Regions from separate parts of the Bradyrhizobium sp. AUGA SZCCT0431 genome, predicted to be linked through region 4. Evidence: predicted binding sites of a transcription regulator. Region 4 holds the regulator's gene; each other region holds the start of a gene.
What was found. Region 4 encodes PhoB, which activates phosphate uptake and scavenging genes when phosphate is short. Its sites were predicted from a motif close to TGTCATNNANCTGTCAT; they were not measured.

Region 1 (5,436 bases), on a different contig from region 4:
CGTTCTGGCGATGCTGAGAAACAATTTTTCGACGCTCGGCCTCGAGAGCCTCGCGATCGACAGGCTCGCGCTATTCCGTCAGGACAGTGCGGATTCCCGCTTCCGGGTCGCCAGGCAGTACGTCCTTATGCCGGGCCAGGCTTAGACGCATCCGCGCTTGCCGCTTTTGCGTCAGCCGGATCAGATGTGTTGCGACAGCACTTGCTTCTGCCGTCCATCCGGCCGCGGCTCGATATCCACCGACCATAGATCCCGATTGTCGACATCCTTCAAGGTCACCGTCATGACCTCCGATCGGCCATCGATATCGACCCGGCCGAAGAACTGCAGTCCGAAACATGGCGCGAGGTTTTCGCCCTGCTCCGCGCTACAGCCTTTTTGGAACGCCACCGCCGGTCCGAACGTATTGTCCAACTGGGCGGGCGCCCAGGTCCCCGCATGCAGTGGCCCGGAGACGAACTCCCAGAACGGCTCGAAATCCTGGAATACCGCGCGGTTCGGATCGTAGCGATGCGCGGCCGTATAGTGCATGTCGGCCGTCAGCCACACCGTGTTGCTGATGCCCATGCGTTTCATGAAGGACAGCAGATCGGCAATCTCGCATTCGCGCCGCTCCGGCGGGCCATCGCCAAGCGCAATCGCATCCTCGCTGATCAATCCGATCGGCATGTCAGCGGCGATGACCTTCCAGGTCGCATCGGACGCCGTGAGTTCACGCTTCAGCCATGCCAGTTGCGCCGGGCCGAGAATGCAGGTGTCGCTGCGGTCGTCGCGATTATTCCCTGTCGAATCGCGATAGCTGCGCATGTCGATCAGAAAGACGTCGAGCAGCGGCCCATAGGCGACCTTGCGATAGATCCGCCCCGCCTGCCCGGCCAGGTTGCGGATCGGCATGAATTCATGAAACGCGCGGGCCGCTCGCGCCACCAGGTGGGAGCTGCCGTCTTCGGCGTAGCCGGTCTCGTCGGCGGTGCCGATCGGCGCCCAGTCATTGGTCACTTCATGGTCGTCCCACTGCGCGAGCATCGGCACTTGCGCGTTGAAGGCGCGCAGATTTTCGTCGAGCAAGTTGTATTTGTAGTTGGCGCGATATTGCGCGAGGCTGTGGGCAACGACGGATTTGTCTTCGGTGACGATGTTCCGCCACAAGCCTCCGTCCGGCAGCTTCAATTCGGCTTCGATCGGACAGTCGGCGTAGATGTGATCGCCGGAATGAATGAAGAAGTCCGGGCGGTTTTCGAGCATGGTTTTGTAAGTCCGCATGCCGCCGCGGGCGGGATCGATGCCCCAGCCCTGGCCGGCCGTATCGCCCGACCACACGAACGAGATCGCGTGTCGCGCCACCGGCGCGGTGCGGAAATGGCCGACCTGTGCGTCACCCGAAATCCCGGACTCGCCGATATCAGCGAAACGCACCCGATAGAAAATATCCTGCCCCGGAGGAAGGCCCTCGAGCAAAAGCTTCGAGGTGAAGTCATGCTCGGGCAGCGCTTCCGACGATGCGACGCGAAGGATGGACTTGAAGCTCTCGTCGATCGAGCACTCCACCTGCATGCGCGCGGCCCGATCGGCCCTTGCCCATATCACCGCGGAATCGGCCGAGACGTCGCCCGACGCGATCCCGCTGGCGATGTGCGGACGATCCGCAGCGCGGCTGAGATAAGGTTTGGCAACACTTCCCAATGCTGCGACCGCTGCGGTGGATGCGGACCGAACCAGCAATTGACGTCTGGTCAAGCCTTGTCCGGTCAGGTCTTGCTTCGCGCGTATTCCAATCGGCATTCAAGGCGTCCTCGTCGAATCGCGACGAAGGGTGCCCGTCCTAATTGACCGCAGCCCGAAGGTTTTGCGACAGGCGGATGACCGCGCAGCCACTGCAGAGTGCCGGTGATCGCAATCTCAGTGGAGGAAAAGATCGCCGTCGGTTGCTGACCGGCTGAGCGGATGTGTGGGTGAGGTAGACGAGGCCCGGAGTGCCTAGGAGTCCGGGCCTCGTGAGCCTCCAGTGGAAAGGCGTTCACTGTGATGAGCGAACGCCCTGCCCCCCGCTGTTAGCGACGCCGTTATAGATTGCGAAGCCGCGTGCCGCTAACCCGGACGAATACGGATGTCCAGATTGCGATCATCGTGCGCTGCGTGAGAGGACCGCGAAAGCAAAGGTTGCTAAACGCGTCGCCGCACGCCTTGTGCCGCCAGGAGCATTTCAAATGAAAACGATTTTATCCGCGTTGATTGTGCTTGGACTATCGCTCGCCGCCGCGCCCGCTTTCGCCGCCGACAACCGCAATGTTTCGGTCATCAACGAGACCGGCTATGCGATCAAGTTCTTGGGTTTCAATTCGCCCGATGACGGCCTCGACGAATGGGAGAACGAACTCGACAAGACCCTGAAGAACCAGGACACCGCTTACGTTGAATTCGATGAGGACGAGGACGAGGACGGCTGCGTCTGGAACATCAAGGTGGATTGGGCGAACTATGATGAATCGGTGCTCTGGAAGAACGTCAATCTGTGCAAATTCAACGTGCTCAGGCTTCGCTACGATTCCGGGACCAAGACGACGTCATTCATCGCGGAGTGATCGATTGGTCGAGTGATGCCGCAAAGATCGCGCGCTGGCGCAGCGGTGCATTAAACGCAGGCAGCATTGCTTACAAAATCGTCTTGCCCGGAACTGTTCGATAGGGCTGATTTCACGCGGGTCCTTGGCGCGACACCTGGGCACCCCCCAGCCTCGCACCATCTTTCCCATACGCCCCCGCCGATCCTCACAGGCCGGCGGGGGTTTTCATTCTTGGGGTCGCTGGGATCCGCACCGGTGGGCAACAATACCGTGCCCCCCTTGGCCCAGCCCCCACGATCCGCAATCAAGCCTGCCACCCCGACATTTTGGAAGAGAATCGGCCATAAGGCGTTTGAGCGTTCCTCCCACTCTCAATCGGAGCCACGCACGCCATGAGGCGAAACATGCATCGTCCGCATTTTCCCTGGAATAACTCGCCCCGCGCGGTGTTCCGGCCTCCGATGCTGCAATTTGTCATCTTCAAGCGCCGCCGGAACTTTTGCTGGCAAGTGCGCGATCAGAGCGGGAAAATGATTGCAGGCGGACGGGAGAAAACCCGGCCCGCCGCCCGATACCATGCGTATCGCGCCTTGTTCCTTGTGCTTTCCACCGGCTGGAAAGCGAACGATCTGCAGCCGCATTAGGCAGGGCCCCTGCGCGACGCATGGCGTTGCCTCAAGGCAACGCGCCGCTAGCAGCCCCGACAGATCCCGGTGAACTTGCTGGTCTCAACCCGGCCGCGCGGGCGCACGGGTGGCCTTTTTGACCTTGCCTGGCGTGGAACGGTGATCCGTTGTGACGCGCCCGCATAGGGCGGCACGACCACGCGCGAACCCGAGGGCGACGCGTTGACCGAACTGTAGCTGGGGGACGGCGCAGGACTGTTGGTGCCGGGCGGCGGGATCCGGGAGGCGTTTCCGATTCCGCTGGGGTCGCTGACCACGCTGGGATTGGCCGGACCGTAAGGTATGCCGCTGATCGCAGAATTGCCCGCTCCGGCCGAGCCGGCGGGCGGCGGGAACTGCGCGAACGCGCTGCCGGGCACGATCAGGCTGACCAGCATTGCGAAGCCAACAAGCGCCGATTGGCCGGACATTGAATCTCCAGGGGAAAGCTGCGGACCCAACGTATATGTGGGGCGCTCGTTCCGAGGGTAAGGTCGCGCCCGTCATTTACCGGAGTAGGCTTCTGTAAACGAATCAGACCTAATTTGGCGGCGATCACATCCGGAGATTCGGCGGCATGAACCAGCCCGTAATCCTTGATAATGATATCCGCGCCCTGCAGGAATGGCTGCGCTCTGCCTGGCAGCAGCTGGCCGATCCCTCCCTCACCACCTTTACGCGCCGCGAACTGCGCAATCAGATGAAGCAATGCAGCGCCGACCTGCGAACCCAGCTTCAATTGGCGGCGACGCGTCAGTCACAGCCGGTCAAGGACCAGCCCCGCACCCCCCGTAGGCCGGAGCTTCGTATCCTGACTTGACCCTTGGGGGTCCCTTTGGGGATCACGCGCCAACCGTCGGCGCGCCGTCGCGGGCCTATGATCGGACGCGCGGATTGCAAGGCGAAGCCGGCCAGGAAGCTGCCAATGACGCGAGTGACAGTTTTCTCGGCGGCCTTGTGCGCGCTGCTCGCGACGTCGGCATCGGCCCAAAGTCCGGCCCCACCGGCGTTCAAGGTGATCTCGCCGATCTTCGGTCAACTCGTCATGTTCAGCTTGCCCGCCAGTTTCGCCACGGTGTTCGAGAACACCAAAGGGACGAACTATGTCCGCGAGGCCGTGCTGAAGGGCGAGACGGTCAAGAGCTGGACCCAGATGATCACGGTGACCGGCGCCAAGGGGGCCGCCGGCAACGCCGGGGTTTCGCCGGAAAGCTTTGCGGGCTCGATGGTCGGTGGGTTCAAGTCGGCCTGCCCCGACTCCTTCGCAGCGCAAGGATTTGGCGCGACCAAATTCGGCGATCAAGATGCGTATGTCGCGGTGGCAAGCTGCGGCCGGCTCGAAACCGGCGCCGACAAACACAGCGAAACCACGCTCATCGTCACCGTCAAAGGCAGCGCCGATTACTACACGGTGCAATGGGCCGAACGCGCGCCGGCGACAGGGCGACGCGCAATCGACGAGACCAAATGGCTGGCGCGGTTGCGCCAATTGCAGCCCATTCGTGTCTGTCCGATCGTGCCCGGCGAGCCCGCGCCCTACCCGAGCTGCGCCAGCAGGAACTAACTGCGGCGTCGGCGCGCCGACTTGCCCGGCGCGGCCTTTCGTTGATAACCCTGACTGTTGATAACCCGGACTTGCCGACCCCGGCGGCGAGTCTGACGGCTTTGGTGTGCTATCCGCATATCGGCCTGACTAACGACGGACGGAACATATGCGGATCACCCTCGTCGGCTCCCGCCATTTCGGCGTGACGACCTTCACCATGCTGCGCGATCACGGCGTCGAAATCGCGAGGATAGTCGTCCACGACAACGAAGACCGGCTGGCGGCCGCAGCGAGGGCCGCTGGCGTTGAGGTCGTCGTGCAGGGAGACGCCAGATTCGTCACCGCGGCGGAAATCGCCACCGACAGCGACCTGATCGTGACCGCCCACAGCCACGCCCGCATCACCCGCGAGGCGCTGGCCGTCGCCAAGCTCGGCGGTATCGGCTATCACCCCTCGCTGCTGCCCCGGCACCGCGGCATCGCCGCGGTCGAATGGACCATCAAGGAAGGCGATCCGATCGCCGGCGGCACTATTTATCACCTCGCCGACCGGATGGACGCCGGCGCGATCGCGGCGCAGGAGTGGGTTTTCGTCAAGAAAGGCGAGACCGCACGCGAACTCTGGGAGCGCGCGCTGGCTCCCCTGGGCCAAAAGCTGCTC
Region 2 (5,436 bases), on a different contig from region 4:
GGGATGGCGCGGCACATAGGGCACGAATTCGAGGTCGGGCCGGTCGAGCCGCGTCAGCTGCGACAGTTCGTTCATCGCCAGCACGCCATCGACCAGGAACACCTCGTCGTCGGTGGTGGAAAGCGCCCGTTGCACGAAGGCGCGAAGCTCTTCCGGCATCTTGGCTTCGATCTCGAGCCGGATCACCGATCCGCGCCGCCGCCGCTTCAGCGCGGTCTCGAACAGGCGGACCAGATCCTCGGCCTCTTCCTCGATTTCCAGTTCGGAGTCGCGGATGATGCGGAAGGCGCCCTGGCCTTTGACGGTGTAGCCGGGGAACAGCCGGCCGATGAACAGGCCGGTGGCCTGTTCCAGCGTGATCAGGCGCACCGCGCCGTCCTTGCCGGCGGGCATGCGGATGAAGCGGTCGATCTTGCCGGGCATGCGGATCAGCGCGTTCATCGGCTTGCCGTCGGCGACCCGCGACAAATGCAGCGCGATCGTGAAACCAAGGCTCGGGATGAACGGGAAGGGGTGCGCCGGATCGATCGCCAGCGGCGTCAGCAGCGGGAAGATGTTGTGGAGGAAGTGATCCTCGATCCAGCTCCGCTCGGCCTTGGTGACGTCGTGGCTGTCGACCAGAATGATGCCGGTCTGGGACAGAATGGTGCGCAGATCGCTCCAGATCGCCTGCTGGTCGGAGGCGAGTTCCGAAACCGTCTGGTTGATGCGGACAAGCTGCTCGGAGGGGGTCAGGCCATCCGGGCTGCGTTCGGCAATCCCTTCGCGGACCTGCGCCTTGATACCGGCGACACGGACCATGAAGAATTCATCAAGGTTATTGGCTGAAATCGACAGGAACCGGACCCGCTCCAGCGTGGGATGGCCGGGATTGACGGCTTCCTCGAGCACCCGGCGATTGAAATGCAGCCAGGACAGCTCGCGATTGATGAATCGCTCCGGGCTGGTGGCGATCGCCAAAGGCGCTTCGGCAACTACGTCTTTTTCTTTTATTTCAATAGCTTGTGCCGAGTCCATGAAGTTTCGATCCATCTCAGTTGGAGCGCAGCGCCAGTCTAGGCGGATGCCGTGCGCACCATGTGATAGTTGGATGACGTTTCGATGACATTGATGTTCCGCCGGCCGCCGCCGTCAAGGCGGCGGGGGCGTGACATGTCGCGCAGCGGCAGCAGCGCCCGTCAGGCGTTGCGGAGCAGTTCGGCCGCCAGCGCCCGGGTCACCGGCCGGCCGAGCCGCAGCGCCTCGCTATCCAGCAGGTCGATGGCCTGGCGCGCGGCCGCATAGGACCGCTCGATCCGGCTGGCGAGATAGCTCACGACAGTCTCGTCGATGCTCAGCTGACGGTCGGCGCAGAATTTGACGATCAGGCTGCGGAACAAGAGATCGTCGGGCGGCAATAGCGGCACCGTCGGCACCGCGCGCAGCCGCGACCGCAGATCGCGCAGTTCGACCTCGAAGGCCGATGGCGCCATCCGCGCCGTCATCAGAATGGAGGCTTCGTCTTCCCGCCCCAGATTCATCAGGTGAAACATCGCGCGCTCGTCGAACCCCCCCGGTTTCAGGTCCTCGACCACCAGCGCCCCCGTCGCAAGCGCGCCGGGTACGGCGGTGGGCGTCAAAGCGTGTGCGGATATCGAGCGGGCGCCGGCTTGCTCGGCCCAGATCGCGGCGAGATGGCTCTTGCCGGAGCCTTCCGGGCCCACCAGCAGCATGATGCGGTTGGGCCAGTCGGGCCAGCTTTCGATCAGCGCCAGGCCCGCTTCATTGGCCGGCCCTTCCAGAAAATTGTCGCGGGTCAGGCTTTCCGCGTGCGGCAGCGCAAAGGCAAGCTGACGGGGTTGAACGCGAACTGCCACGCAAGTCTCCGGAACCATGGCGTTTTCAAGCGAAGTGGGTACCGGTTCGCGTGAGGAAAACGCGTCAAACAAAACGCTTCAAACAAAACGCCTATTTGGCCTCGATCGTACTCATGTGCCGCACCCACTCCACGAGATAGAGGGAGACGGAAACCAAAGTAAAGACCGTAACAAAACCCATCAGGATCAGGTCGTATGGCGCCGGCTTGAAGTTGAAGCCGAGCGACGCCAGCACCAGGGCGGCGAACGCCACCTGCGCCACCGTGTTGAGCTTCGAGACCATCAAGGGTTTCATCGGGATAGGCTTGTCGAACAACCATGACACAATCACGGCGGTGACGATCATGATGTCGCGCGACACCACCAGGATCACGATCCACAGCGGCACCGCGCCCCAGATTCCGAGCGAGACGTAGATCGAGACCAAAAGCGCCTTGTCGGCGAGGGGATCGAGCAGGGCGCCGAGCTCGCTGGTCATATTGAAGCGCTTGGCGAGGAAACCGTCGACGGCGTCGCTGACGCCGGCAATCACGAAGATCGCGAACGCGATCTCCATCTGCCTCGAGGCGATCGCCCAGACGATAATGGGCACCAGGATGATGCGACCCAGTGTAATGATGTTCGGAATATTCAACTCGGTCGCTTCCCGGCTACCGGCCTAATTACCTAACAGATCCGGCCCTTTGCGGGGCGGGTCGGTTGTTATCTACATAGTATATCGACCCCGCGCTTGCGAGCCATTGCAGGATCGCCGAAATCCTCGTAACCAGCCGTCTTCTGACGGGAATTGAGCATGATCGACCGCAAAAACGGGCTCACTTACGCCGATTCGGGCGTCGATATCGATGCGGGCAATCGCCTTGTCGATCTCATCAAGCCGATGGTGCGTGCCACCGCCCGCGCCGGCGCCGACGCCGAAATCGGCGGCTTTGGCGGGCTGTTCGACCTCAAGGCAGCCGGCTTCACGGACCCGGTACTGGTGGCCGCGACGGACGGCGTCGGCACCAAGGTCAAGATCGCGATCGAAACCGGCCTGCATGGCGGAATCGGCATCGACCTGGTGGCGATGTCGGTCAATGACCTCGTGGTGCAGGGCGCCGAACCGCTGTTCTTCCTCGACTATTTCGCCTGCGGCAAGCTCGATCCGGAAGCCACGGCGGCGATCGTGGCTGGGATCGCCGAGGGCTGTCGGGAGTCCGGCTGCGCCCTGATCGGCGGCGAGACCGCGGAAATGCCCGGCCTCTACAAGGACGGCGATTACGACCTCGCGGGCTTTGCGGTCGGGGCTGCCGAGCGCGGCACGCTGCTGCCGAGTTCAGACATTGCGATCGGCGACGCCGTGATCGGTCTTGCCTCCTCGGGCGTGCATTCCAACGGCTTCTCGCTGGTCCGGAAAATCGTCGAAAACGCCGGCCTCTGCTTTGACGCGCCGGCACCGTTCTCGCCCGTCATGACGCTCGGCGGCGCGCTGCTGGCGCCGACGCGGCTCTACGTGAAATCCTGCCTGCGCGCGATCCGCGAAACCGGCGCCATCAAGGGTCTCGCCCACATCACCGGCGGCGGCTTCACCGACAATATTCCGCGCGTGCTGCCCAAGCATCTCGGGGTCGGCATCGATCTGGCGCGGCTGCCGGTATTGCCGGTCTTCAAATGGCTGGCCGAGCAGGGCGGCATCGCCGAACTCGAACTGTTGCGCACCTTCAACTGCGGCATCGGCATGATCGCGATCGTCAAGCCCGATGCGGTCGACAGGGTCACCGAGATCCTCACCGAGGGCGGCGAGACCGTAGCCCTGCTCGGCGAAGTGATCGCGGCGGAAGGCGAGAATCGCGTGGTCTATAACGGTCATCTGGACCTGTCGCGGTGACGCCATGAAGCGCCGCGTCGCCATACTGATCTCCGGGCGCGGATCGAACATGGCGGCGCTGATCGACGCGGCCAAAGCACCGGATTTCCCGGCCGAAATCGTCACCGTGATTTCCAACCGCGCCGATGCCGGTGGCCTGGAAAAAGCTGCTGCGAGCGGCATTCCCGCGACCGTCATCGAGAGCAAGCCGTTCGGCAAGGACCGCGCCGGCTTCGAGGCTGTCCTGCAGCAGGCGCTGGATGAAAAGAATGTCGAGCTGATTTGCCTTGGCGGGTTCATGCGGCTGTTCACCGCCGAATTCGTCAAACGCTGGTACGGCAAAATGCTCAACATCCACCCTTCGCTGCTGCCGTCCTTTCCGGGCCTCGATCCGCACGGCCAGGCGCTCAGGACCGGCGTGAAGATATCAGGCGCCACCGTGCATTTCGTGATCCCGGAAACCGACGCCGGGCCGATTGTGATGCAGGGCGCGGTCGCGGTCGCCGATGACGATACCGCCGAGACGCTGGCGCAGCGCATCCTCGGCATCGAGCACCGAATCTATCCCGAGGCGTTGCGGCTGCTCGCCAGCGGCAAGGTCCGCCTCGAAGGCGACGTCTGCAGGATTTCGGGACAGGCCGCGCCGGACGGAACCCTGATTTGGCCCGTCCAGGACTAGGCCAGTGCCACCCAGTGCAAGGCACTGTGGCCGCCGCACCACAACGGCTTCTATTCAGTCCCTGGTGAGGTCCGCAAGCGATTGACGCTCTGCACGAACTGGGCGCAAATCCGGGCTTGCCGACCGGCTTGTCGCGCATTTTTCGAGCGGGCGCTTTTTTCGGGAATGGAATTGATGCGCTGCGCATCGCGAGCGGAGAGGTTCGGGGGCGGTCGCGCGTTGGCGCGACTGGCGGCGATTGCGTTCGTGCTCGCGTTCGGCGTCTCTTCCGCGCAGGCACAGCTGACGCCGACGCCGACCCCCACGCCAACACCGACGGCCTCGCCAACGCCCACACCATCGCCGTCCCCGACGCCGCAGATGATCAACTCAGCGGTGTCGTCGACATCAACCATCACCAATCTCGGCAGCAATTTCCTGGAACGGTTCGGCACCACCAGCGGCTTCAGCCGCATGATGCGGACCAATCCCGGCGGCGGCGGCGCCTCCGAGGCTGCGGAAACACCGCGCTACCGGACCTGGTTCGAGGGCTATGGCATTTCGGCCAACAACGGTCCGCTCGGGTTTTTCGTCGGCGACACCCGCAAGACCTGGGGCGGCGTCGCCGGCATCGGCGCGCGCATCGCAACCGGCGTCAATGTCGGCTTCTCCGTCGACCAGAGCCGCACCGACATCGACGTGCCGCTGGCGTTGCAGTCGGCCAGGATCGACCTGACCCAGTTCGGCTTCAACGCCTCCGTCGATGCCGGGCCGTGGACCTGGGCCAACGTGATCGTGCACGGTTTTGGCAACATCAATTCGCGCCGCGATACCGGTTTGGGTTTCGCGACCGCCGGCTACAACGCCAGGCTCGACGGCGTGCTGAGCGAGATCAGCTATTACTGGTCCAAGGACCAGTACCGCATCGTGCCCAAGGGTGCGGTCGAATATGTCCGCGCCCAGAGCGGAGCGTTCCAGGAGTTCGGCGGCCTCGATCCGGTGACGGCAACGGGCGCCACCGTGCAGCGCTTCCGCGTGCTTGTCGGTGCCGAGGTCGGGCATTACTGGATCTTCGA
Region 3 (5,436 bases), on a different contig from region 4:
CAGCAACTCCTTGCCGATCCCTCCGGCACCCACAAAGCCCATCACCGACGCCCCACGTACGTTTATTTCGAAGCGCAGCAGCGTATAACTTACAAAGTTCGATAAGACCTGGGGCACTACGGCAAAACGGATTTGTTCCACCCAACTCGAGCCAGTTGCACGGACGCCATCGACAGGTTTCATATCGATGTTTTCGGTTACTTCGGCGAACTGCTTGCCGAGCGCCCCGGCCGTGTGAATGGCGATGGCCAGGACCCCGGGTATCGGACCGAGCCCCAGTGCGTATACAAACAATAGTGCGAAGACGATCTCCGGCACCGTGCGGCAAAACTCAAGCAAGCGTCGCACGAAGCTACGAACGAGAACATTTGTGATCAGGTTTGCGCTCGCAAAGAAGCAAAGAACAAAGCCAATCGATGCGCCGAGGAATGTTCCGACATAGGCAACAAGAAGCGTTTCAGCCAGCAGCCGGAGCCAGCCGTCCCAGTTCCAGAACCATTCGGCGAAGTCGGTACTGAAATGCCCAAGCCGCAGCTTCGGCAGGATGTCGTAGAGATAGCTCCAGAACCTTGGAAGCCCTTCGACAAATTTGCGCAGATCGACCTCGCCGCCCCAGGCGGCCAGCGCGGCACACACGGCAAGGGCCAATACGAAAAGCAGCGTTCGACGGCGCTTTGCGCCGACAGCCGCACTGTATTGGCCGAGGAGCGCCGCGACCTGTTGGTCGCCAAGACGGTGAAGGTGACTAGTCAAAATATTGTCCTGCCCCACTCATGCGTGGGACGATGGTGAACGAACAAGCCCGGTGACGGCAGCGGGCAGCGATCAGGCCCGCTGCCGTCCACCGACGGTTCAGGAGGCCTTCTTCTTCCTCTGTTCGTCGAGCCAGAGGTTCATTTTCACCGACTCTTCGTAGTCCTTCGCGGTCACCTCGACGAAGCCGAGATCCTTGCCATCCGACAGCTTGGCGAACGCGTCCTTGTCTTTCTGCGGAGCGTCAACGAATGCCTTCACAATTGCCTTTTTTAGGTCGTCGGGCATATCGGCCAGATAGGCGAACGGCGAACCCGGCAGAAGCGGCGACTTCCAGGCGATACGGAAGTCTTCCTTCTTCATAAGCGTTCCGTCCGTCCTTTTCACCATGCCCTTGTGGAGCATGCGCGTCAGGTTCGAATCATCCTCCGAGTTCCACCAGTTGACGGCGGCATCAACGGTTCCGGCGGCCAGCGCCAGCACGGCGTTCTCATGGCTGCCTGTGGTCTGGCCGACCTTGAAGTAACGGTCAATCGGGAAGCCCTGCTGGGTCAGGAAGAAGTTCGGGGCCTTGAAGCCGGACGTCGATTCCACATCGACAAAGCCGAGCGTCGTTCCCTTGAGGTCCTCGATCGATTTGAATTTGCTGTCGGCGCGCACGTACATGACGGAATAGTAGCCGATCGATCCATCACTGTTCTTGGTCGTGACAAACGGAATAACATTGCCGCCCGAGACAGTGTTGGCCCGCGCATACGATCCAGGTCCGTAAAAGCCGATGTGAATCTGCTTGTTCTTCTGGCCCTCGATCACCGCCGTATAGTCGCTGGCAATCCGCATGGTCACTTTCACGCCCAGTTCCTTGGAGAGATAATTCGCGAACGGGGTATAGCGATCAAGCGTCCCGGTCGCGTTTTCGGCGGGCACGAGCGCAAACACCAACTCGGGATACTTGTCCTTCCAGGACTGGGCCAGGGCCGGAGTGGTCAGTGTCAGACCGATCGTCAAAGCCAAAAGGCTGCGGCGCGTAATCATCGATTTCTCCCTCTGAAATTCTGCGAAACCATCGGCAGATTAAGTGACAATGGGATGACGTGAGGTCAGTTACCCCTGTGCTTTCGCTGTTGATCCAGCCAAAGATTCATCTTCACGGATTCGACGTAGTCTTCCTTGGAAACCCGAGCAAAATTCTCGACCTTGCCGTCGGTCAGAGCGTCGAACGCGACCTTGTTCTTCTTCGGGGCATCGACAAACGCCTGGATAATTGCCGCTTTCAGATCTTCAGGCATGTCGGCAAGAAGCGCGAAGGGGGAGCCCGGGAGCAACGGCGACTTCCAGACGATGCGGAAATCAGCTGGGGTCATCGCAGTGCCGTCAGCTTTCTTCAGCATTCCCTTGGTGAGCATGCGCCTCAAATTCGAGTCGTCTTCCGCGTTCCACCAATTGACGGCGGCATCGACCGTTCCGCCCGCAAGCGCGAATATCGCATTCTCGTGGCTGCCGGTTGCCTGCGCGAGCTTGAAGTGTTTTTCGACCGGGAAGCCCTGGTCCGCCAGAAAAAACGTCGGCGCCTTGTAACCGGATGTGGATTCGACATCCACCAACCCCAGGACTTTTCCTTTGAGGTCTCCGACCGACTTGTACTCACTGTCGGCGCGCACATACATCACCGAATAGTATCCGATGACCCCGCCGGAATTGCGCAGCGTCACGAACGGGATGACGTTGCCGTTGGACACCGCGTTGGCGCGCGCATAGGAACCCGGCCCATACTGGCCGATGTGGATCTGGCGATTCTTCTGACCCTCGATCACCGCGGTGTAGTCATTGGCAACCCGCAGGGTCACCTTGACTCCGAGTTGCTGGGTCAAATAGTCGGCAAAGGGTCCAACACGCGCCAGAACGCCGGTGGCATTTTCGGCCGGCACAAGCGCCATCACCAGTTCAGGATACTTGGCTTTCCAGTCCTGCGCGGACGCCGCCGAGGCAGAAACGCACCAGAGTGCAGCAGCGGCAAGAACGAGACGGCGACTGATCATGACTTTCCCTGTCTCTTTTAGCGAAACAGGCCGATTGCCGGCTTGTATCGACGCGATACTCAGGCCGCAGCGGCGGTGCCGAGCGCCGGCACGGTTGAATCGTCGGGCGCGTGAAGCGGTGCGCCGCCCATGACTTCGTTAGCCTCGAGGTCGTAGAGCTCGCGCGCGATGTGATCGGTCAGCATCGTCGGTGCGCCGTCGAACACGATGCGGCCAGCCGACATGCCAATCAGGCGGTCGCAATAGCTTCGCGCCAGGTCGAGCGAATGCAGATTGCAGATCACGGTGATGCCGAAGTGCTTGTTGATGCGAAGCAGAGCATCCATCACGATCCTTGTGTTGCGCGGATCGAGCGAGGCAATGGGCTCGTCGGCGAGAATGATGTCCGGTTCCTGTACCAGCGCACGTGCGATAGCGACCCGCTGCTGTTGGCCCCCGGAAAGCTGGTCGGCACGTTGCGCCGCGAGCGAGGCCATGTCGAACTGCTCCAGCGCCGACATCGCCAGCGCCTTGTCCTCTTCGGGCCAAAGCTGGGTCAGGGACCGCCACGATGGAATGTCGGAAAGTCTTCCCATCAGCACATTGGTCAGCACATCGAGCCGGCCGACCAGATTGAACTGCTGAAAGATCATCGCCGAGCGGGCGCGCCACTGCCGCAAATCCTTGCCGCGCAGCGCGGTCACGTCGACGCCTTCGAACAGGATGCGGCCTTCGGAAGGCTCAGCGAGACGGTTGATCATCCGCAGCAGCGTCGACTTGCCGGCGCCGGAGCGGCCGATCACGCCGACGAAGCTGCCAGGCGCGATTGAGAATGACGCATCATCCACTGCGGCTTTTGTGCCGAAACGGCACGTCAAACCTTCCACCACCAGCATGCAATGCTCCAGAATCCCACTCGTGGATCATCGCTAGCGATTGGACTTTACAGTTGTGTGACAATCACGCTGCGGTGCGGCGTCGTCCACACCCTCATCGCTCACGCGATATCCGTCATGCAACCGTCACGAAGATGTCATCATGCCCGTCGATGACGTGCCATCGTGGCACCATCTTTGTCGCGGAGAGACGCCCGTATGGCCGGCAAAATGCTTTCAGTCGACCCGACCGTCGATCCCACGGCGAAATTGCACGACACCCGGCTCGGTGCCTATTGCGAAGTCGGCGCACGCACGATCCTGCATGAAGTGTCGATGGACGACTATTCCTACGTCGTCAACGACGCCCAGATCACCTACGCTTCCATCGGCAAATTCTGCTCGATCGCGGCGATGACCAGGATCAACCCCGGCAACCACCCGATGCACCGCGCGACGCAGGCGCACTTTACCTACCGGGCCAGCGCCTATTTTCCCGGCGAGAGCGACGACGCCGAGTTCTTCGAATGGCGGCGCGCGCACCATATCCATATCGGCCATGACGTCTGGATCGGGCATGGCGCGATCATTCTGCCCGGCCGCAACATCGGCACCGGCGCGGTGATCGCCGCCGGCGCGATCGTGACCAGGGACGTCCCGGCCTACACCATCGTCGGCGGCAATCCGGCGCGGCCGATCAAGCGGCGGTTCTCGGAAGAGGTCGCCGGCCGGCTCGCCGAGCTTGCCTGGTGGAACTGGGACCATGAGACGCTGCGCCGCGCCCTGCCCGATTTCCGCAAGCTCACGGTCGAGGATTTTCTCGCAAGATACGAAGCAGGCGCGGGCTCCGTCCGCGCGCAGATCAGGCATCAGGGTGCAGCATCGTGACTGACATTTTCATCGAAGGCGGCCGGGCCCTGCTCGGCCACGAAATCCACGAGACCTCGCTGCGGATCGCAGGCCGTGACATCAGCGCAATCGGCGCCGACCAGGGCCGCGCTTCGCTGGGCATCGACGCCGGCGGCTTGCTGGTGCTGCCGGGGATCGTCGATCTGCATGGCGATGCGTTCGAACGGCAGATGATGCCGCGCCCGGGCGTCGATTTCCCGATCGACGTCGCCCTTGTTGACAGCGACCGGCAGGCGATCAGCAACGGGATCACCACGGTCTATCACGGCACGACCTGGTCGTGGGAGCCGGGCCTGCGCTCTGGCGACAATGCCAGGCGGCTCTTGGAAGCAATCGAGTCGATGCGGCCGCAGCTTTCGGCCGACACCCGCTTCCATCTGCGCCACGAGACCTACAACCTCGACGCCGAAGCCGAGATCATCGAATGGCTGTCGGACGGGCGCATCGATCTGTTCGCATTCAACGACCACATGGATGGGACGGTCGCCAACCTCGACAAGCCGCAAAAGCGCAGCCGCATGGTCGAACGCACCGGGTTGTCGAACGAGGCGTTCGATTTGCTGGTGACGAGCGTCGTTGGCCGCGCACACGAGGTGCCGGCCTCGATCGCCCGGCTGGCGAAAGCGGCGCGTGACGCCAATGTGCGCATGCTGTCGCATGATGACGAAAGCCCCGAGATGCGGAAGGCGTTTCGGGCGCAGGGCGTCGGCATCGCCGAGTTTCCGGTCAATGAGGAAACCGCGCGCGAGGCGGCAGAGGCCGGCGACTTCATCGTGTTCGGCGCGCCCAATGTCGTCCGCGGCGGCAGCCATACCGGCTGGACCAAGGCGTCCGACATGATCGCCAAGGGTTTATGCTCGGTGCTGGCGTCGGACTATTAT
Region 4 (5,436 bases):
GGCGGCGGTCTGCGGCCCGATCGCCTTCTTGACCGCTTCGAGATCGCCATGCGCGACCTGGTCGAAGCCGTCCAGCGGCGGACCGAAGCCTTCCAGATATTTGGCTGAGCCGGTCGCCGCCAGCGTGCCCAGCGTGCGGCCGTGGAACGCGCCTTCGAAGGTGACGAGGCGATAGCGCTCGGGATGTCCCTTGGCGGCGTGATAGCGGCGCGCGACCTTGATCGCGCATTCCATCGCTTCCGCGCCGGAATTACAGAAGAACACCAGATCGGCAAAGCTCTGCTCGCACAACCTTGCTGCAAGCTTGTCGCCGTCCGGGCTCCTGAACAGGTTCGACATGTGCCAGAGTTTGGTGGCCTGCTCCTGCAAGGCCGCGACCAGATGCGGATGGCAATGGCCGAGCGCATTCACCGCCACACCCGAGGTGAAGTCGAGATAGCGCTCGCCGGACGTCGAGATCAGCCACGCGCCTTCGCCGCGTTCGAAACCGAGATCGACTCTCGCGAATACGGGAAGCAGATGCGACGGGGCGCTGTTGGTCATGGCTATCACTGACGGTTAGAGACCGGCCACATAGCGTGCATTGGCGCGAACGCGGCACAGCCGGTCTTGCGAAAACAAAACGTGCCGCCTTTTCGGGGCGGCACGTGGCAGGCATTCTATGCGGGCTTTGGACCGTGTCAACACGCCGAAATCCTCTTGTTTTGAGCATGATCTCCGGGCAAGCGCTTTGCGCTTGTCCCGAGGGAAAACCGGCGTCCACTTTTCCGGATCATGCTCGAACCGCTTTCCTGCGGTGCAAGATAAAGCAATCCGTAGCATTCCGGTGCCGTGGAAAACTCCAATTGCAATGCATAAATACCGGAACATGTGGACGCACGGACGCGGACTCTTGCGCCAGAGTCCCGCCATATTGTAGCGTCTGGGCTGTCGGGTACGACATCTCGTGCGGAAGTACTGACCCCTAGAGTCCATTTTGTGAGGCGTAAACGTTCGGGCGGCTTTTTGCGCCCGGCGAGGGCTAAGGGATTCTGCCCGCTGGGATTTTTGAGAATTGGCATCGCCAGCGCTGCCCCCGGATTGGCCGGCTCTGTGCGAAGGGAAGAATGCGATGACGGTATTGACCTGGTCCGACGAGCGCGTCGAGCAGCTTAAAAAGCTCTGGGAGGGCGGACTTTCCGCCAGCCAGATCGCCGCGGAACTCGGAAATGTGACGCGAAATGCAGTGATCGGCAAAGTGCACCGGCTGGGTCTTTCCGGCCGTGCCAAGAGCCCCTCCTCGGCCGCGCCGCGTCAGCGCAAGGCGCGCCCCGCCCAGCAGATGATGCGGGTGGCGCGCCCGGTGTCGCGCGGCAACACCGCGCTGGCCCACGCCTTCGAGGTGGAGATGGAGCCGGATCCGGTCGCCTACGACAATGTGGTGCCGATGAGCCAGCGGTTGACGCTGCTCGAATTGAACGAGGCCACCTGCCACTGGCCGATCGGCGATCCCTCCAGCTCGGAATTCTTTTTCTGCGGCGGCAAGGCGCTCACCAGCCTGCCCTATTGCGCACATCACTCGCGCATCGCCTATCAGCCGGCCTCCGATCGCCGCCGCCCGGCGCCGAAGCCGACCAGGTAAGGGCACGCTCACTGATGTCGTCCCGGCGAAGGCCGGGACCCATAACCACCGATAGCAGTGGTTATGCCTGGCTGGAGCTCCAGCCTTTTTAAAGCAATCAATATTTGTGGTTATGGGTCCCGGCCTTCGCCGGGACGACGCAAACCTGTTTACGCCGCGCCTACTCCACCTTCGCAAACCGGTCATCCAGCGCGTAGCCGGCGCCGCGCACGGTGCGGATCGGGTCCTGTTCGCGGCCGGGATTGAGCAGTTTGCGCAGGCGGCCGATATGCACGTCGACGGTACGCTCGTCGATATAGATGTCGCGGCCCCAGACGCTATCGAGCAGTTGCTCGCGGCTGAACACGCGGCCGGGATGTTCCAGGAAAAACTCCAGCAGGCGATATTCGGTCGGCCCGAGATCGATCGGACGGCCCGAGCGCGCGACGCGGCGTTTCTCGCGGTCGAGCTCGATATCGCCATAGGTCAGCACGGTGGCCAGCCGCTCCGGGCTCGCCCGCCGCAACAGGCCCTTCACCCGCGCCAGCAGCTCCGGCACCGAAAAGGGTTTTACGATGTAGTCGTCGGCGCCGGTCGCCAGCCCCCGCACCCGTTCGCTTTCCTCGCCGCGCGCGGTCAGCATGATGATCGGCAGCGCCTTGGTCTCCGGCCGCGCCCGCAAGCGGCGGCACAGTTCGATGCCGGACAGGCCCGGCAGCATCCAGTCCAGCACGATCAGGTCTGGCACCCGCTCCTTCAGCCTTGTATCGGCGTCGTCACCGCGGGCGACGGTTTCGACCTCATAGCCTTCGGCATCGAGGTTGTAGCGCAGAAGCGTGGTGAGCGCTTCCTCGTCTTCAACCACCAGAATGCGTGCGTTCATCTATGTCAGCCTCTTGTGTTTTGACGCGCTGTCGATACGCGAAAAACGTCTCTCGTTCGGTTGTCCGTTCCGCTACTGGTTCCGCTTCTAGTTTCCTGGCACCGTCGTGGCAAAATTCGTCATGTCGCCCTTCGGGCGCTTGTCGAGGATTTGCTGGCCTTCGATCATGTAGAACACGGTCTCGGCGATGTTGGTGGCGTGGTCGCCGATCCGTTCGATGTTCTTGGCGCAGAACATCAGATGGATGCAGAACGAGATGTTGCGCGGATCTTCCATCATGTAGGTCAGGAGTTCGCGGAACAGCGAGGTGCAGATGGCGTCGACTTCCTCGTCGCCCTTCCAGACCGCCATCGCCGCCGGCAGATCGTGCGACGCGTAGGCGTCGAGCACGGACTTGACCTGCGACTGCACCAGATCGGTCATGTGTTCGAGACCGCGGATCAGTTTCAGCGGCTGGAAATCGTTCTCCAGCGCCGCGACGCGCTTGCCCATGTTCTTGGCGAGGTCGCCGATCCGCTCCAGATCGGTGGCCACCCGCATGGCGCCGACGATCTCGCGCAGGTCGATGGCCATCGGCTGGCGGCGCGCAATCGTCAGCACCGCGCGTTCCTCGATGAGGTGCTGCAGGCGGTCGATCTCGGCGTCGGAGGCGACGACGCGTTTTCCGAGCGCAACATCGCGCCGGATCAGGGCATCGACGGATTCGGTGATCATGCGTTCGGCAAGGCCGCCCATTTCGGCGACCAGGCGGGTCAATTCCTGAAGATCGCTGTCGAACGCCTTCGCGGTATGTTCTGAAGCCATTGTCTTCTCCTCGCGATGTGCGCTTAGCCGAACCGGCCGGTAATGTAATCCTGGGTGCGTCGATCGCTCGGCGAGGTGAAAATCTTGTTGGTGTCGTCGAATTCGACCAGTTCACCGAGATACATGAAGGCGGTCTTGTCCGAGACGCGCGCCGCCTGCTGCATGTTATGGGTCACGATGGCGATGGTGTAGTCCTCCGACAATTCCTGGATCAGTTCCTCGACCTTGGCGGTCGAAATCGGGTCCAGCGCCGAGCAGGGCTCGTCGAACAGGATCACTTCAGGGCGCACCGCCACGGTGCGCGCGATGCAGAGCCGCTGCTGCTGGCCGCCGGACAGGCTGAGGCCCGATGCATTCAGCTTGTCCTTGACCTCGTTCCACAGCGCACCACCACGCAACGCCTTTTCGACGCGGCCGTCCATCTCGGATTTCGAGATCTTCTCATAGAGGCGGATGCCGAAGGCGATGTTTTCGTAGATCGTCATCGGAAACGGCGTCGGCTTCTGGAACACCATGCCGACCCGGGCCCGCAGCAGATTGAGATCGAGCTTGGGGTCGAGGATGTTGGTCTGGTCGAGCATCAATTGCCCGGTCGCCTTCTGGCCCGGATAGAGGTCATACATCCGGTTGAAGATCCGCAGCAGCGTGGACTTGCCGCAGCCGGACGGCCCGATGAAGGCGGTGACGCGGTGGGTGCCGAGCGTGAGGTTGATGTTCTTCAGCGCATGGTGCTCGCCATAGTAGAAATTCAGGCCGCGCGCGGTCACTTTCGGCGGCGCGTCGGGCAAGGCGACCTGCGGAACAGGTCCGTTCGCAGCACTCACGGATACGGAAAGATCGTTCATTTTGCTGTCCTCTCGGCGCCAAGGATGCGCGCGCCAATATTCAGGGCAAGTACGGTCAGGGTGATGAGCAGCGCCCCGCTCCAGGCGAGCTGCTTCCAGTATTCGTAGGGGCTTTGGACGAAGTTGTTGATGGTGACCGGCAGGTTCGCCATCGTCTTGGTGAGGTCGAGGCTGAAGAACTGGTTCGACAGCGCGGTGAACAGCAGCGGCGCGGTTTCGCCGGCGACGCGGGCGGTGGCGAGCAGTACACCGGTGATGAGGCCGGCGCGCGCGGCGCGGTAGGCGATGCGCTTGATCACCAGCGAGCGCGGCAGGCCGAGCGCGGACGCGGCCTCGCGCAACGGATTGGGCACCAGCAGCAACATGTCCTCGGTCGTGCGCACCACCACGGGGATCACGATCACGGCAAGCGCCAGACAGCCGGCAAAGGCCGAGAAGCCGCCCATCGGCACCACGATCGCGCCATAGACGAACAGGCCGATGATGATCGAGGGCGCGCTGAGCAGGATGTCGTTGATGAAACGGATCACCGAGGTCAGCTTGTCGTTCCTGCCGTATTCGGCAAGGTATGTGCCGGCGAACAGGCCGAGCGGCGCGCCGATGCCGACGCCGATCACGGTCATGATGATCGAGCCGACAATCGCGTTCAGCAATCCGCCGTCGGTTGATCCCGGTGGAGGGGTATTCTGCGTGAAGACCGCGAGATTGATCCCGGCGAGGCCGTTAAAGAACAAGGTAAACAGGATCAGCCCCAGCCAGGTGACGCCAAAAACCGCGGCGCCGAGGCACAGGACCTTGACGACGATGTCGACGCGGCGGCGACGGGTATAAATCGGGTTCATGATCTTAATTCCCCGCCTTCTTTTCCAGCCGCATCAGCATTATCCGCGCGGCCGCCAGGACGAAGAACGTCAGCACGAACAATAGCAGCCCCAGCAGGATCAGGCCGGATTGGTGCAAGCCGTCGCTCTCGGCGAATTCGGATGCGATCGCCGCCGAGATCGTAGTGCCCGGAGAAAACACCGAGCCCGTGATCTTGAAGGCGTTGCCGATGATAAACGTCACCGCCATGGTCTCGCCAAGCGCGCGGCCGAGCGCCAGCATGATGCCGCCGATCACGCCGACCTTTGTATAGGGGATCACGACGTTGCGGACGACTTCCCAGGTGGTGCAGCCGACGCCGTAGGCGGCTTCCTTGAGCACCGGCGGCACCGTCTTGAACACGTCGACCGAAATCGCGGTGATGAACGGCAGCACCATGATCGCAAGGATCAGCGACGCGTTGAACAGGCTGAGATAAGACG

Region 1: a site for PhoB is predicted at 1,849-1,865, ahead of JQ567_RS10935 (alkaline phosphatase). Genes of this name have one in related genera too.
Region 2: a site for PhoB is predicted at 1,080-1,096, ahead of JQ567_RS29200 (RNA degradosome polyphosphate kinase). Genes of this name have one in related genera too.
Region 3: a site for PhoB is predicted at 3,781-3,797, ahead of phnC (phosphonate ABC transporter ATP-binding protein). Genes of this name have one in related genera too.

Annotation. Positions count from the first base shown of each region.
Region 1 covers NZ_JAFCLR010000009.1:156,861-162,296, forward strand. The annotation lists gene JQ567_RS10930 (DUF1045 domain-containing protein) at 1-145, shown strand, start outside; gene JQ567_RS10935 (alkaline phosphatase) at 181-1,782, opposite strand; gene JQ567_RS10940 (hypothetical protein) at 2,208-2,582, shown strand; gene JQ567_RS10945 (hypothetical protein) at 2,969-3,208, shown strand; gene JQ567_RS10950 (hypothetical protein) at 3,256-3,660, opposite strand; gene JQ567_RS10955 (hypothetical protein) at 3,807-4,049, shown strand; gene JQ567_RS10960 (hypothetical protein) at 4,155-4,793, shown strand; gene JQ567_RS10965 (formyltransferase family protein) at 4,942-5,436, shown strand, end outside.
Region 2 covers NZ_JAFCLR010000038.1:22,508-27,943, reverse strand. The annotation lists gene JQ567_RS29200 (RNA degradosome polyphosphate kinase) at 1-1,017, opposite strand, end outside; gene JQ567_RS29195 (DnaA/Hda family protein) at 1,179-1,856, opposite strand; gene JQ567_RS29190 (CDP-alcohol phosphatidyltransferase family protein) at 1,948-2,490, opposite strand; gene purM (phosphoribosylformylglycinamidine cyclo-ligase) at 2,650-3,723, shown strand; gene purN (phosphoribosylglycinamide formyltransferase) at 3,728-4,381, shown strand; gene JQ567_RS38940 (hypothetical protein) at 4,432-4,776, opposite strand; gene JQ567_RS29175 (autotransporter outer membrane beta-barrel domain-containing protein) at 4,757-5,436, shown strand, end outside.
Region 3 covers NZ_JAFCLR010000009.1:150,453-155,888, forward strand. The annotation lists gene phnE (phosphonate ABC transporter, permease protein PhnE) at 1-753, opposite strand, end outside; gene phnD (phosphonate ABC transporter substrate-binding protein) at 853-1,788, opposite strand; gene phnD (phosphonate ABC transporter substrate-binding protein) at 1,854-2,792, opposite strand; gene phnC (phosphonate ABC transporter ATP-binding protein) at 2,852-3,667, opposite strand; gene JQ567_RS10920 (chloramphenicol acetyltransferase) at 3,866-4,534, shown strand; gene JQ567_RS10925 (alpha-D-ribose 1-methylphosphonate 5-triphosphate diphosphatase) at 4,531-5,436, shown strand, end outside.
Region 4 covers NZ_JAFCLR010000008.1:145,774-151,209, reverse strand. The annotation lists gene JQ567_RS09845 (aspartate aminotransferase family protein) at 1-543, opposite strand, end outside; gene JQ567_RS09840 (GcrA family cell cycle regulator) at 1,112-1,621, shown strand; gene phoB (phosphate regulon transcriptional regulator PhoB) at 1,782-2,483, opposite strand; gene phoU (phosphate signaling complex protein PhoU) at 2,571-3,287, opposite strand; gene pstB (phosphate ABC transporter ATP-binding protein PstB) at 3,311-4,132, opposite strand; gene pstA (phosphate ABC transporter permease PstA) at 4,129-4,974, opposite strand; gene pstC (phosphate ABC transporter permease subunit PstC) at 4,979-5,436, opposite strand, start outside.